DNA from 2 places in the Streptomyces sp. NPDC005811 genome. Region 2 is predicted to be linked to the other one. Evidence: riboswitches for the same ligand, from Rfam matches in the RefSeq annotation. Region 2 holds a riboswitch; the other holds the start of a gene.
The links. Region 2 has a riboswitch for cobalamin ahead of ABZ490_RS24720 (cobalamin biosynthesis protein). Riboswitches for the same ligand answer to the same signal wherever they lie in the genome.
Positions count from the first base shown of each region.

Region 1: it holds a riboswitch for cobalamin, as region 2 does, so the genes downstream of both, ABZ490_RS15835 (ABC transporter substrate-binding protein) here and ABZ490_RS24720 (cobalamin biosynthesis protein) in region 2, are expected to answer to the same signal.

Region 1 covers NZ_JBEXXK010000013.1:23,198-30,406, forward strand. Annotated here, with positions in the region: gene ABZ490_RS15810 (MFS transporter) at 1-104, opposite strand, end outside; gene ABZ490_RS15815 (TetR family transcriptional regulator) at 252-902, opposite strand; gene ABZ490_RS15820 (Fur family transcriptional regulator) at 1,111-1,557, shown strand; gene katG (catalase/peroxidase HPI) at 1,584-3,770, shown strand; gene ABZ490_RS15830 (molybdopterin-dependent oxidoreductase) at 3,832-4,293, opposite strand; cobalamin riboswitch at 4,452-4,652, shown strand; gene ABZ490_RS15835 (ABC transporter substrate-binding protein) at 4,721-5,773, shown strand; gene ABZ490_RS15840 (iron chelate uptake ABC transporter family permease subunit) at 5,824-6,834, shown strand; gene ABZ490_RS15845 (ABC transporter ATP-binding protein) at 6,831-7,209, shown strand, end outside.
Region 2 covers NZ_JBEXXK010000023.1:61,788-69,689, forward strand. Annotated here, with positions in the region: gene ABZ490_RS24700 (alpha/beta fold hydrolase) at 1-1,121, opposite strand, end outside; gene ABZ490_RS24705 (class II aldolase/adducin family protein) at 1,625-2,278, opposite strand; gene ABZ490_RS24710 (inorganic phosphate transporter) at 2,470-3,720, shown strand; gene ABZ490_RS24715 (hypothetical protein) at 3,769-3,990, shown strand; cobalamin riboswitch at 4,129-4,271, shown strand; gene ABZ490_RS24720 (cobalamin biosynthesis protein) at 4,388-5,329, shown strand; gene ABZ490_RS24725 (cobyric acid synthase) at 5,326-6,816, shown strand; gene cobN (cobaltochelatase subunit CobN) at 6,813-7,902, shown strand, end outside.

The sequences.
Region 1 (7,209 bases), on a different contig from region 2:
ATGACGACGATCAGCAGGCTCAGGCAGAGCACGAGGAGCGCCCACCAGCGCCGTGCGTACGGCCCGGTCATCTTCTCCACGGGTGTGTTGGCAAACAAGGGCATCGGGGACTCCTAGCGGCGACGAGATAATTGCCCACTGATGTGCAGAGTATTTGATTGCCCAGTGGTGTGCAAATAATCCCCCGGCCCCGGAAACGCCGAAGGGGCCCTCCGGGGAGGGCCCCTTCATCGCGTCGACCGGTCACACCCTCAGTCCAGGACGTCGGGCTCCACCGCCGTCACGTCCGGCGCGACCTCCTCGACCACCGCACCCGCGCGGTCCGTCGGCACCCCGGCCGCGATGAGCGTGACGACGGCGGTCCGGGTGCCGTCGTCCTCCAGTGCGCCGGTGTTGACCTGCTCCAGCAGGGCGAAGTGCATGGCCTCCAGACCGGCGCTCAGCACGGCGGGCGGCAGCTGGGTGTGGAAGACGCCGTCCCGCTGGCCGCGCTCCAGGATGGAGGTGACCTCGGCGCGGGCGGGCGCCAGGATCTCGGCGACGCGCTCCATGCCGAGATCGCGCCGGGCGAGCGCGAGCAGCAGCCGGTACCGGTCGCCGACGGGCCAGATGCAGCGCACGAAGTGGGCGAGCGCCCGCTCGGCCGGCTCCTCCGGCCGTCGGGCGGTCTCCAGCACCCCGCGCAGCGTCTCGGACGCCTCCTCCGCGAGCGCCTCCAGCAGCGCGGCCCGCCCGGGGAAGTGCCCGAACAGGGTGCGCCGTACGACACCGGAGGCGCGCGCCAGCTCCTCCAAGGTGACGTCGGGGTTCCGGCCGAGTTCCCGGCGGGCCGTGGCGAGGATGCGCGCCCGGTTGGACCGCGAGTTTCGGCGCTGCGGCTCCCGGGCCACGGGCTTGGTCACGGGGCACCTCGGTGATCGGCGGTGACGACGGGACGCCCATTCTGGCACGGGTCCCACCGGCCCCTCCGGCCCCGTCCGGCCCAACGGAACCCCGTTCCGGCGGCTCCGTACGCCACCATAGCGGGGCGAACCGGTCCCGACGCGACACACCAAACTTGGCTTCATCGCTTTCTTGAACTATTCGTGTTTAGCCCGGTAGGTTGTCCGCATGACCACGCCCCAGCCCCGAACCGTCGCCGAAGAGCTGCGCGGTGCCGGCCTGCGGGTGACGGCCGCCCGCGTCGCGCTGCTGGAGACCGTCCGCAGCGGTGACCACCTCGATGTCGAGACGATCGCGTCCGGAGTGCGCGACCGCGTCGGCCACATCTCCGTACAGGCCGTGTACGAGGCGCTGCACGCGCTGACCGCGGCCGGACTCGTCCGCCGTATCGAACCGCCGGGCAGCCCCGCGCGGTTCGAGGGGCGCGTCGGGGACAACCACCACCACCTCGTGTGCCGCTCGTGCGGCGTCGTCGCCGACGTCGACTGCGCGGTCGGCCACACCCCCTGCCTCACCGCGTCCGACGACCACGGCTTCGCCATCGACGAGGCCGAGGTCATCTACTGGGGCCTGTGCCCCGCCTGCTCCACCGCCGGTACCGCAGCAGCACCGTGATTTCCCCTTCGGAAGGAATCCCCCCTATGTCCGAGAACCCCTCGTCCGAGGCGAAGTGCCCCGTCGCCCACGACCGTGCGGCACACCCCACCCAGGGCGGCGGCAACCGCCAGTGGTGGCCGGAGCGGCTCAACCTGAAGATCCTCGCCAAGAACCCGGCGGTGGCGAACCCGCTCGGTGAGGACTTCGACTACGCGGAGGCGTTCAAGAACCTCGACCTGGCGGCCGTCAAACAGGACATCGCCGCGGTACTGACGGACTCCCAGGACTGGTGGCCGGCCGACTTCGGCAACTACGGCCCGCTGATGGTCCGTATGGCCTGGCACAGCGCGGGCACCTACCGCATCTCCGACGGCCGCGGCGGCGCGGGCGCCGGCCAGCAGCGCTTCGCGCCGCTGAACAGCTGGCCGGACAACGGCAACCTGGACAAGGCCCGCCGTCTGCTGTGGCCCGTGAAGAAGAAGTACGGCCAGGCGCTGTCCTGGGCCGACCTGATGATCCTGACCGGCAACGTGGCCCTGGAGCAGATGGGCTTCGAGACCTTCGGCTTCGGCGGCGGCCGCGCCGACGTCTGGGAGGCCGAGGAGGACGTCTACTGGGGTCCCGAGAAGGTCTGGCTGGACGACCAGCGCTACAGCGGCGACCGCGACCTGGAGAACCCGCTCGGCGCGGTCCAGATGGGTCTCATCTACGTCAACCCCGAGGGCCCCAACGGCAACCCGGACCCGATCGCCGCGGCCCGCGACATCCGTGAGACGTTCCGCCGCATGGCGATGAACGACGAGGAGACCGTCGCCCTCATCGCCGGTGGCCACACCTTCGGCAAGACCCACGGCGCCGGCCCGGCGGAGAACGTGGGCGCCGAGCCCGAGGCCGCCCCGATCGAGGCGCAGGGCCTCGGCTGGGCCAGCACCTACGGCTCCGGCAAGGGCGGCGACGCCATCACCTCCGGCCTGGAGGTCACCTGGACCGCCACGCCGACCCAGTGGGGCAACGGGTTCTTCAAGAACCTGTTCGAGTACGAGTGGGAGCTGACCGAGTCCCCGGCCGGCGCCAAGCAGTGGGTCGCCAAGGACGCCGAGGCGATCATCCCCGACGCGCACGACGCGTCGAAGAAGCAGCTGCCGACCATGCTCACCACCGACCTGTCGCTGCGCTTCGACCCGGTCTACGAGCAGATCTCGCGCCGCTTCTACGAGAACCCGGCCGAGTTCGCCGACGCGTTCGCCCGCGCCTGGTTCAAGCTGACCCACCGTGACATGGGCCCGAAGTCGCTGTACCTCGGCGCCGAGGTCCCCGCGGAGACCCTGATCTGGCAGGACCCGCTGCCCGAGGCCGAGGGCGAGGCCATCGACGCGGCCGACGTCACGGCCCTCAAGGCCAAGCTGCTCGCCTCCGGTCTGACCGTCTCCCAGCTGGTCTCCACCGCCTGGGCGTCGGCCTCCACCTTCCGCGGCAGCGACAAGCGCGGCGGCGCCAACGGCGCCCGGATCCGCCTGGAGCCGCAGCGCTCCTGGGAGGCCAACAACCCCGACGAGCTGCGTCACGTCCTCAGCGTCATCGAGGGCGTCCAGGCCGAGTTCAACACCGGCGCCAAGAAGGTCTCCGTGGCCGACCTGATCGTCCTCGGCGGTGCCGCCGCGGTCGAGAAGGCCGCCAAGGACGCCGGCGTCGACGTGGAGGTCCCCTTCACGCCGGGCCGTGTCGACGCGACCGACGAGCACACGGACGCCGAGTCGTTCGCCGCGCTGGAGCCGACCTGGGACGGCTTCCGCAACTACACCGGCAAGGGCACCCGCCTGCCGGCCGAGTACCTGCTGCTCGACAAGGCGAACCTGCTCACCCTGAGCGCCCCCGAGACGACCGTCCTCGTCGGCGGTCTGCGCGTCCTCGGCGCCAACAGCGGCGGCTCCAAGCACGGTGTGTTCACCGACACCCCGGGCGTCCTGACCAACGACTTCTTCGTCAACCTGCTCGAGCTGGGCACGACCTGGAAGTCCACCTCGGAGGACCAGCACACCTTCGAGGGCCGTGACGACGCGGGCAACCTGAAGTGGACCGGCACCCGTGCCGACCTGGTCTTCGGCTCCAACTCCGAGCTGCGCGCCCTCGCCGAGGTCTACGCGAGCGACGACGCGAAGGAGAAGTTCGTGAAGGACTTCGTCGCGGCCTGGGCCAAGGTCTCGGACCTGGACCGGTTCGACCTGGTCTGATCCTGAACCGACCCTGAAGTGAGCGAGGGCGCCCGGGCCTTGTCCCGGGCGCCCTTCGCGTTCAGTTCCAGGGGGTGTAGCCGCCGTCCACGCGGATCGTGTCGATCCCGCTGATGTGCCGGGCGCCGCAGCGGTCCTGGGGCAGGACCAGCTGGGGTCCGGCCCCGTCGAGCGGGGTGTCGTCGATGGTGGTGGCCAGCAGCACGGCGGCGTTGCCGAAGTCGGGGTCGATCTCGGCCCACGACAGCACGGCGTGATGGCCGTCCGCCCCGTGCACGGCGATCAGGAACCGCAGCCGGTCCTTGCGCCGGGCGGGATCGAAGCCGGGCCGGGCCGCCGACAGCACGTCGTGCAGGAGCGGTCCGGTGAACCGGTGGTGCTGGACACCGCTCGTGGCGCACTCGAAGCTGACCGCCGCCCGCCGCTGGGGCCAGGTCAGCAGATCGGCCACGGTGAGCCGGGCCGGCCGGGCCAGATCACCGGCGAGCAGGAGTTCCGCGCCGTGCCCCGCGCCTCGGCTCATGGGCCACCACCTCCCGGGTGACCGTACCCGCGCCGGGGATGCGCACAAACGCATATTCCATTCATATGTCGCGCCACAGCCAGCTTGTGCCATGTGAAGAAGCCCTCATAGCTTGCACATGCGGCTGATCAGCGACGTGGGACCGTCCGTCGGCCCTGTGGTAGCTTGCCGAAGCCAGTCGTACCCCTGTGCGTACGCGTACGCACGACGGGTCAGGGAATCCGGTGCGAATCCGGAGCTGACGCGCAGCGGTGAGGGCGACGGGCGGGGCAACGGCCACTGGACGGCGAACGGTCCGGGAAGGCGCCCCGTCCGGGTGACCCCGAGTCCGAAGACCTGCTGGCGGCCTCCGGCGGCGCAAGGACGCCGGGGGAGCAACCGCACGACCGGGCTTCGCGCATGAGCCCTCGACGCCGAAGGATGTTCCGTGCCGCTCGCACGCCCCGTCCGTCCCACCCTCCCCCTGCTCCTGGCCGGCGCCCTGCTGCTGACCGGATGCGCCGGTTCGGCCGGTTCCGGCGGTTCCGGCGGTTCCGCCGCCGAGGACACCGCGGCCGGGTATCCCGTCACCCTCGACAACTGCGGGGAGAAGGTGCGCGTGGACAGTCCTCCGCGGCGGGCCGTCTCCCTCAACCAGGGCACCACCGAGATCATGCTCTCCCTCGGCCTCGCCGACCGGATGGCGGGCACCGCCACCTGGACCGACCCGGTGGCCGAGGGGCTGGAGAAGTCCGCCGCGAAGGTACGGCGGCTGGCCGACGACGCCCCCTCCTTCGAGAAGGTGCTGGACGCCGAACCCGACTTCGTCGCCGCCTCCTTCGCCTCCACCCTCGGCACCGGCGGGGTCGCCACCCGCGAGCGGTTCGACAAGCTCGGCGTGCCCACGTACCTCTCCCCCGCCGACTGCGTCGGCAAGGACAACAGCGGCGACGGCGACGGCTCGCGCACCGAGCCGCTCACCATGGACGCGATCTACGGCGAGGTCACCGACCTGGCGCGGATCTTCGGCGTCGAGGAGCGCGGCCGTGCGCTCGTCGCCGAGCTGAAGGGGCGGCTCGGCAAGGCCACCTCGGGCCTGGACGCCCGGGGCGTCACCGTCCTGTACTGGTTCGCCAACTCCCGGTCCCCCTACCTGGCGGGCTGCTGCGGCGCGCCCGGCGTGATCACCCGGGAGGTCGGGGCGGAGAACGCCTTCGCCGACACCCACGAGGAGTGGCCCCAGGCCGGCTGGGAGACCGTCGCCGACCGCGACCCCGACGTCCTCGTCGTCGGCGATCTGACCCGCCGGCAGCAGACCGCCGAGACCGCGGCGAAGAAGATCGCGTTCCTGGAGTCCGATCCCGTCACCAGGACCATGACCGCCGTGCGGAAGAAACGGTACGTGCTGCTGTCCGGGCAGGCCATGAACCCGACGATCCGGACCGTGGAGGGCGTGGAGAAGGTGGCGGCGGCGCTGCGCGCGTACGGCCTCGCGGGGTGAGCGACGTCCCGACGGCGGCGGTCCCGCAGGCCTCGGCCGCGGTCCCGGTGGTGCTGCGGCGCGCGCTGTTGTGGGCGGCCGGGCTCGCGCTGCTCGGCGGCTCCGTCGCGGTGGCGATCACCATCGGCCCGGCGGACATCGCCGTCGGTGACGTATGGGCGACGGTGGCGGCCCATCTCGGCTGGGGACAGGGGCGGTTGTCGCCGATCCGGGACGGGATCGTATGGAATCTGCGGCTGCCGCGCACCCTGCTCGCGGCGGTGTGCGGGGCCGGGCTGGCCGTGTGCGGCGCGGTCCTGCAGTCGCTGTTGCGCAATCCCCTTGCCGACCCGTTCGTCCTGGGGGTCTCCTCGGGGGCCTCGACCGGTGCGGTCGTGGTCGTGGTGCTCGGGGTCGGCGGCGGGGCCGTGTCGGTGTCGGGCGGGGCGTTCGTGGGCGCGGTGGTGTCGTTCGTGCTGGTGCTGATGCTCAGTCACGGCCTCGGGGGCACCACGGACCGGGTGGTGCTGGCCGGGGTCGCCGCGATGCAGTTGTTCTCGGCGGTCACCTCCTTCGTGGTGATGACGGCGGCCGACGCGGAGACCACGCGCGGGGTGCTGTTCTGGCTGCTCGGCTCGCTCGGCGGGGCCGACTGGACGGACGTCGGCCTGTGTCTGGCGGTGCTGGCGGCGGCGCTGCCCGTGTGTCTGGGGTACGCCCGCACGCTGGACGCCTTCGCGTTCGGGCAGGACGCGGCCGCCACGCTGGGGGTGCGCGTGGCCCGTACCCGGCTGGTGCTGCTGTGCGTCACCGCGCTGCTGACGGCGGTGCTGGTCGGCTCGGCGGGGGCGATCGGCTTCGTCGGGCTGGTGCTGCCGCACGCCGCCCGTGCGCTGACGGGTCCCGGGCACACCCGGCTGCTGCCGGCGACCGCGCTGGCCGGGGCGGTGTTCCTGGTCTGGGTCGACACCCTGGCCCGCACCCTGCTGGACCCGCAGGAGGTGCCGGTGGGCGTGATGACCTCGCTGATCGGCGTCCCGGCGTTCGTCCTGGTCCTCTACCGGGGCAGGGACACCCGATGAGCGGCCCCGACCTCGCCGACGACGGCCTGCGCGCCGACCGCGTCAGCCGGTCGGCCGACGGGACCCTCATCCTGGACGGGGTGAGCCTCGCCCCGCGCCCCGGGACCGTCACCGGGCTGCTCGGCCCGAACGGCTCCGGCAAGTCGACCCTGCTGCGGCTGCTCGCCGGTGTCCTCGCCCCGGCCTCCGGCGCCGTCACGCTCGACGGGCGCCCGTTGGAGCGGGTGGGGCGCCGTGCCGTCGCCCGGCGGGTGGCCGTGGTCGAGCAGCAGGCGGACACCCAGGTCGCGTTGACCGTCCTCGACGTCGTACGCCTCGGCCGGGTCCCGCACCGCAGGGCCTGGGCGCCCGCCTCCGCCGAGGACGAGGAGGCCG
Region 2 (7,902 bases):
AGGAAGCGGCGGAGTGCCTCCTCGTAGTCCTTGGGGCCGGCGTTCCACATGGCGCCGTGCGGGGCCCGGGCGACGGTGTGGAGGGCGACCAGGTCGGGGCGGCGGGCGGCGAGACGGCGGGAGACGTGCCAGGGGGCGACGGTGTCGTCGGGGCCGTGGAAGATCAGCGTCGGGACGGTCAGCCGGGCCGGGTCGGCGATGTCGTCGCCGTGGCCGTCGGGGGTGGCGTGCAGACCGGTGCGGCCCTGGGCGGCGCGGACGGCGAGCGGCAGCAGTACACCGGGGGTGTGCCGGGCGGCGGCGAGGGCGCGCAGGGTGGACTGCCAGTCCAGGACCGGGGAGTCCAGGACGAGCCCGGAGACGAGGTCGCGCAGTCCGGAGCGGGCCGCGGCGCGCAGGGCCATGGTGGCGCCGGTGGACCAGCCGAGCAGGACGAGGCGCTCGGCGCCGTAGCGGACGGCGTAGCGCATCGCCGCGTCCAGGTCGCGCCACTCGGTCTGGCCGAGGTGGTTCAGGCCGTCCGTGGGGCGGGGGGCGCCGAGGTCGCCGCGGTAGGACAGGGCGAGCACGGGGAAGCGGCGGTGGTGCAGGAAGCCGAGGAGGTTCAGGGCCTGCTCGCGGGTGGTGCCTAGGCCGTGCACCGCGATGACCCAGGTGCGGCGGGCGCCGGGGACGAACCAGGCGGGCAGGTTGCCGAGTTCGCCGGGGACGTCGACGTCGGCGTGGTCGAGGCCCAGGGTGCCGCTCGGGGTGCCGACGTAGAGGTTGGGGGTGAGCCAGACCGCGTCGCCGGGGTCGAGGGTGCCGTGCGTCACGCGGTCGAGGCGGCGTACGACGGTGTCGGCGGAGTGGGCGGCGCCGGAGATCACGGGGCCGACGACGGCGTGGGAGCCGTCGCCGGCGAGGCCGTAGGTGCCGGGGCGCAGGGTGGCGAGGTGCCGGGTGAGGGTCACCTGGCCGGCGGCGGTGCCGTGCACGGTGAGCCGGGGTTCGGTGGGCAGGGGACGGCCGGGCGGCGCCTTGAGTGCGGCGTCGCTGGCGAGCCGGCCGGCGGCGACACTGGCGGCGCCGGCGGCCAGGGCTGCGGTGACGGCGGCGGCCGTCGCGGTGACAGTGCGCACCTGTCCAGTGTCCTGGCCATTCCTCTTCACGGCCAGTGGGGGCAGGGGCGGGGGTGAGGTGAGGTGGGGGTGCGGGAAGGTCCGGCACCGCCGCTATGCACCGCCGTGGCTGGGCACCGCCGCGGCGGGAAGAAAGCACCGGCTGGAGAGGGGACGGCCGGAGTGGGGACTGCGGGACGAAGGCACCGGCCGGAGAGGTGGCGGCCGAGCCGAAACGGGGGGCCGGGGTGCGGGAGGGTTCGGCACCGCCGGTGTGCGCCGCCGTGGCTGGGCGCCGTCGCGGCGGGAAGACGGGACCGGCTGGAGAGACGGCGGCGGGACGAAGGGACCGGCCCGGAGATAGAGCGCGGCGGGAAGACGGGACCGGCCGAAGAGAAGGCGGCGGGACGAAGGGGACGGGCGGAGAAATGGCGGAGGGACGGCGGCTGCGCCGGAGCGGCGGGGACTGGGGCGGGAAGTGCGGCGTCGCGGCGGAGGAGGCCGCTGTCGGCCGTGACCGGGCGTCAGCGTTGGCCGTAGCCCCGTAGGCGGGTGGCTGCCTCTGTCACCTGGGCCCTTGTCAGGAGGGTCGGGGTGTGGCCGGGGACCGAGGATGCGGTGAGCCAGAGGTGGCACATCCATTCCAGCTGGGCCGTTCGGTCGAACGCCTCGTCGAGGGTGGCGCCGTAGGTGAGGGTGCCGTGGTTCTGAAGGAGGCAGCCGGTGCGGTCGGTCAGGGCGCGCAGCGCGTGCGCGGCCAACTCCTCGGTGCCGTACGTCGCGTAGGGGGCGACCCGGACGGGGCCGCCGAGGGCGCCGGCCATGTAGTGGACGGTCGGGAGCTCGGTGACGAGGGTCGAGACGGCGGTGGCGTGCACGGCGTGGGTGTGGACGATCGCGCGGGCGTCGGTGTGGCCGTACACGGCGAGGTGCAGGGGCAGCTCGCTGGTCGGGACCAGGGTGCCGCGGACCTGGCGGCCGGCGAGGTCGACGCCGGTGATGTCGTCGGGGGTGAGGCGGTCGTAGGGCACGCCCGAAGGGGTGACGAGCACGGTGTCGCCGACCCGTACGGAGACGTTGCCGGAGGTGCCGACGACCAGGCCGTCGGTGACGGTGCGGCGGGCCGTCGCCACGAGTGCCGTCCAAGCCTGTCGTTCGTCGCTCAGCTGTTCGCCCATGCCCCGATCCTGCCACCGAGTGACAAGAGTCTCCCCGGCGGGCGCCGCGGCCCGGCCATACCGGGGTCGGCAGGCGAACATAGTGACGACGCCCACATCAAGACACCTTGACGCCCATCCCAGTTCACCTTCCGTTCATTCAGGTTACTTAACTTCAACGAACCAATGACTTCGAACGATTGCCTGGGTAAATGGAAAACTTCTCGCTGATCCTCGCGATTGTGGTGGTCACCGCACTCGCGTTCGATTTCACGAACGGTTTCCACGACACCGCCAACGCGATGGCCACGACCATCTCGACCGGTGCACTCAAGCCCAAGGTCGCGGTGGCCATGTCCGCCGTGCTGAACCTTGTGGGCGCCTTCCTCTCGGTGGAGGTCGCGAACACGATCTCCAAGGGTCTCGTCGACGAGACCGGCATCCGTCCCGAGGTCATCTTCGCCGCCCTGGTCGGCGCGATCCTCTGGAACCTGCTGACCTGGCTGGTGGGTCTGCCCTCCAGCTCCTCGCACGCCCTCATGGGCGGCCTGATCGGCGCCACCATCGCCTCGGCCGGCATGGGCGCGGTGCACGGTGACGCCCTGGTCACCAAGGTCCTGATCCCGGCCGTCGCGGCCCCGATCGTGGCGGGCGTCGCCGCGATGCTCGCGACCCGGCTGTCCTACACGCTGGGCAGGAAGGCCGACGGCAAGGCCGCGGCGAAGGGCTACCGCGCCGGCCAGATCGCCTCGGCCGGCCTGGTCTCCCTGGCGCACGGCACGAACGACGCGCAGAAGACGATGGGCATCATCACCCTGGCCCTGGTCGCGGGCGGCGCCGTCGCCCCCGACTCGGACCCGCCCACCTGGGTGATCCTCTCCGCCGGCCTGGCGATCGCGCTCGGCACCTACCTCGGCGGCTGGCGCATCATCCGCACCATGGGCAAGGGCCTGACCGACCTTCAGCCGCAGCAGGGCTTCGCCGCCCAGACCAGCGCGGCGACGGTCATCCTGGCCTCCTCCCACCTCGGCTTCTCCCTCTCCACCACGCACTCCGTCTCCGGTTCGGTGATGGGCGCGGGCCTGGGCCGCAAGGGCGGTGTGGTCCGCTGGTCGACGGCGACCCGGATGTTCGTGGCCTGGGGCCTGACGCTCCCGGCGGCCGCCCTGGTGGGCGCGCTGGCCGAGTCGGTCACCGACCTGGGCGACTGGGGCACCGCGGTCGTCGCGGTCTTCCTGATCGCCTCCAGCGCCGCGATCTGGAAGATCTCCCGCCGCGAGGTCGTGGACGCCTCGAACGTCAACGCGACCGAGGAACCGGCCGGTGTGGTCACCACGGCGATCGCGGCCGTCACCCCGCCCCCGGCGGGCACGGTCGCCGAGGACCTGACGGCCACCATCCCGTCCCCGGCCGCCACGGCCACCGCCACCGCCACGACCGAGCCGACGGCTCCGGCCGCCTGAGCCCCGCCCATCCGGTACGCACACCCGGTACGAAGGAAGAGAATCAGCATGGACATCGACTGGGCGGCCCTGGGCTCCGTGTTCGGCGTCAGCCTCGTGGTCACGGTGGGCCTGGTGGCCCTGTTCACCCTCGGCGTCATGGGCCTGTCCCGCCAGGAGCGGGCCACCGCGGAGGGCGGCTCGGCCGGCCTCGCGGTGACGGGGGCGTACGTGTGCTTCGCGGCCTGCGCGGCGGCGGTGGCGTACGGGATCTCACTGATCGTGGTCTGACCCACCCGCAGGACACCCCGGGGTGCGGGACGGTTCGCCGTCCCGCACCCCGTTCTCGTGCGCCCGCGGACTCCCCCGCGCACCGGCCCGTGTGGGGTTCTGCACACTCTCCCCGCGCAGGTCAACGGCAAGTTGACGGCCCTTCCAGGGGCGTGGTGGACTGCCGGGGCCATGTACGGCGGCAGAAGAGGAAGCCGGTGAGAATCCGGCGCGGTCCCGCCACTGTCACCGGGGTAGGTAGCCCCGGGAGCCAGGAACTCTCGCCGCCGTCTCGTCGAACCAGGGCGTGGACACCCTGAGTGAGGACATACCGCCATGCTCGCCTGCCGTTCGAGAGCCTGCCCGGCTCCCAGGTACAGCCCAGGACCGCTGCCCGCCCCCACGGCCGGCTGAGCCGATGCGAGCCGATCGCGTCTTCGCGTACGGCGCCGCCGCCGGCCTCCTCGGTGACCTGCTCCTCGGCGATCCCCGCCGGGCGCATCCGGTCGCCGCGTTCGGGCGGGCCGCCGGTGCCGTGGAACGGCTGCTGTGGCGGGACCACCGGGGACACGGCACCCTGCACACCGCCGTGTGCGCGGGTGGGGTGGTCATGCTGGGGACCGTGGCCGAGAAGGCCGTACGCCGCTCCCCCGCCGCCTCCGTCGCCCTGACCGCCGCCGCCACCTGGGCCGTGGTCGGCGGGACCTCGCTCGTCCGTGAGGCCCGGACCGTCGGGCGGGCCCTGGAGGCGGGGGACGTCGAGGCGGCGCGGGCCCGGCTGCCGCATCTGTGCGGGCGGGACCCGCAGGCGCTCGACGCCGACGGGATCGCCCGGGCCGTCGTGGAGTCCGTCGCCGAGAACACCTCCGACGCCGTCGTGGGGGCCCTGGTGTGGGGCGCGCTGGGCGGGGTGCCGGGGCTGCTCGGGTTCCGGGCCGTCAACACCCTGGACGCGATGGTGGGTCACCGCTCCGCCCGGTACCGGCGGTTCGGGTGGGCCTCGGCCCGGCTCGACGACCTCGCCGGCTGGCCCGGGGCCCGGCTGACCGCCGTACTCGCCACGCTGGCCGGGGACGATCCGCGCGGGGCCGTACGGGCCTGGCGGCAGGACGCGGACCGGCATCCCAGCCCCAACGCCGGGCCCGTCGAGGCCTCGTTCGCGGGGGCCCTCGGGGTGCGGCTGGGCGGGACGCTGTCGTACGGGGGCCGGGTCGAGCACCGGCCCGTGCTCAACGGGGAAGGACGCGCCGTCGCCACGGGCGACATCGAGCGGGCCGTACGGCTCTCCCGGCGCGTCGGGCTGCTCGCGCTCGGCGTCTGTGTCGCCGGGCGCCTCATCGCAAGGGGGCACAGGTCATGAGCGGGGGTCTCCTCGTCGCCGGCACCACCTCCGACGCCGGCAAGAGTGTCGTCACGGCCGGGATCTGCCGGTGGCTGGTCCGCCAGGGCGTCAAGGTCGCGCCCTTCAAGGCGCAGAACATGTCGCTGAACTCCTTCGTGACACGGGAGGGCGCCGAGATCGGGCGGGCGCAGGCCATGCAGGCCCAGGCCTGCCGGGTCGAGCCGACCGCGCTGATGAATCCCGTGCTGCTCAAGCCCGGCGGCGAGCAGAGCAGTCAAGTGGTGCTGCTCGGCAAGCCGGTGGGCGAGCTGAGCGCGCGCGGCTATCACGGCGGGCGGCAGCAGAGACTGCTCGGGACCGTGCTCGACTGTCTCGCCGAGTTGCGGGGCACGTATGACGCGGTGATCTGTGAGGGGGCCGGTTCTCCCGCCGAGATCAATCTCCGGCGGACCGACATCGTCAACATGGGGATCGCCCGCAACGCCGGGCTCCCCGTCCTCGTCGTCGGCGACATCGACCGCGGCGGGGTCTTCGCCTCCTTCTTCGGGACCGTCGCCCTGCTCTCCCCCGAGGACCAGGCGCTCGTCGCCGGGTTCCTCGTCAACAAGTTCCGCGGGGACGTCTCGCTCCTGGAACCGGGCCTCGACATGCTGCACGGGCTCACCGGGCGGCGGACGTACGGCGTGCTGCCGTTCCGGCACGGGCTCGGGATCGACGAGGAGGACGGGCTGGGGGTCCGGAACTCCCGGGCCTCCGCCCCGGTCGGCGAGGACGTGCTGCGGGTGGCCGTGTGCGCCGTCCCGCTCATGTCGAACTTCACCGATGCCGACGCGCTCGCCGCCGAACCCGGCGTCGTCGTGCGGTTCGTAGACCGGCCGGAGGAACTGGCCGACGCCGATCTCGTCGTCGTCCCCGGGACGCGCGGGACCGTCCGCGCGCTGGAGTGGCTGCACGAGCGCGGGCTCGCCGACGCCCTCGTCGCGAGAGCCGCGGAAGGACGCCCGATCCTCGGCATCTGCGGCGGCTTCCAGATCCTCGGTGAACACATCGAGGACGAGGTGGAGAGCCGGCGGGGGCGGGTCGAGGGTCTCGGGGTGCTGCCCCTGAGGGTTCGGTTCGCCCCCGAGAAGATCCTCACCCGGCCGGAGGGGGAGGCACTCGGCGAGCGGGTCGAGGGGTACGAGATCCACCACGGGGTCGCCGAGGTGACCGGTGGCGAACCCTTCCTGGACGGCTGCCGGGTCGGGCAGACCTGGGGCACCCACTGGCACGGCTCGCTGGAGTCCGACGGGTTCCGGCGGGCTTTCCTGCGCGAGGTGGCGGCCGCCGCGGGCCGCCGGTTCGTACCGGCCCCGGACACCTCGTTCGCCGCGCTGCGCGAGGAGCAGCTCGACCGGCTCGGCGATCTGATCGAACAGCACGCGGACACGGACGCGCTGATGCGGCTCATCGAGTCGGGCGCGCCGCAAGGACTGCCTTTCATTCCACCGGGAGCGCCCGCATGAGCACTGTGTTGTTGTTGTCGACCGCCGACACCGATCTGCTGGCGGCCCGGGCCGCCACCGGCGTCGGCTACCGGATCGGCAACCCGACCCGCGTCGACGTCACGGACGAGCTGCCCGGTCTCCTGGACGGCGCCGACCTCGCCGTCGTCCGGCTGCTCGGCGGCAAGCGGGCCTGGGAGGACGGGCTGGCCGTCCTGAAGGCGTCCGGGATCCCGACCGTGCTGCTGGGCGGCGAGAGCGTGCCGGACGCCGAGCTGATGGCCGAGTCGTCGGTGCCGGCCGGTGTGGTGGCCGAGGCGCTCAGGTACCTGGTCGAGGGCGGGCCCGACAATCTCGCCGAACTCGCCCGGTTCCTCTCGGACACCGTGCTGCTGACCGGCGAGGGGTTCGCCGAGCCGCGGAAGATGCCCGAGTACGGCGTCCACGGGGAGCGTGCCCGGGTGGCGGGCCGGCCGACCGTCGGCGTGCTCTTCTACCGGGCCCACGAGCTGAGCGGCAACACCGCGTTCGTGGACACGCTGTGCGAGGCGATCGAGGCACGGGGGGCCAACGCCCTCGCCGTGTACTGCGGTTCGCTGCGCGGGGCGGACGCGGGGCTGTACGAGATCCTCGGCGGGACGGACGCCCTGGTCGCCACCGTGCTCGCCGCGGGCGGCACGCACGCCTCGCAGGCCTCGGCGGGCGGCGACGAGGAGGCCTGGGACATCGGGGCGCTCGCCGAGCTGAACGTGCCCGTGCTGCAGGGCCTGTGCCTGACCTCCTCGCGGCAGGCCTGGGACGAGTCCGACGCCGCCCTCTCCCCCATGGACGCGGCGATGCAGGTCGCGATCCCGGAGTTCGACGGCCGGCTCATCACCGTGCCGTTCTCCTTCAAGGAGCAGGGGCCGGACGACGTTCCGGTGTACGCCGCCGACCCCGAGCGGGCCGCGCGGGTCGCCGGAATCGCCGTACGGCACGCGCAGTTGAAGCACAAGCCGAACGCCGACAAGAAGCTGGCGCTCGTCTTCACCGCGTACCCGACCAAGCACTCGCGGGTCGGCAACGCGGTCGGGCTCGACACGCCCGCTTCGGCGGTACGCGTGCTGG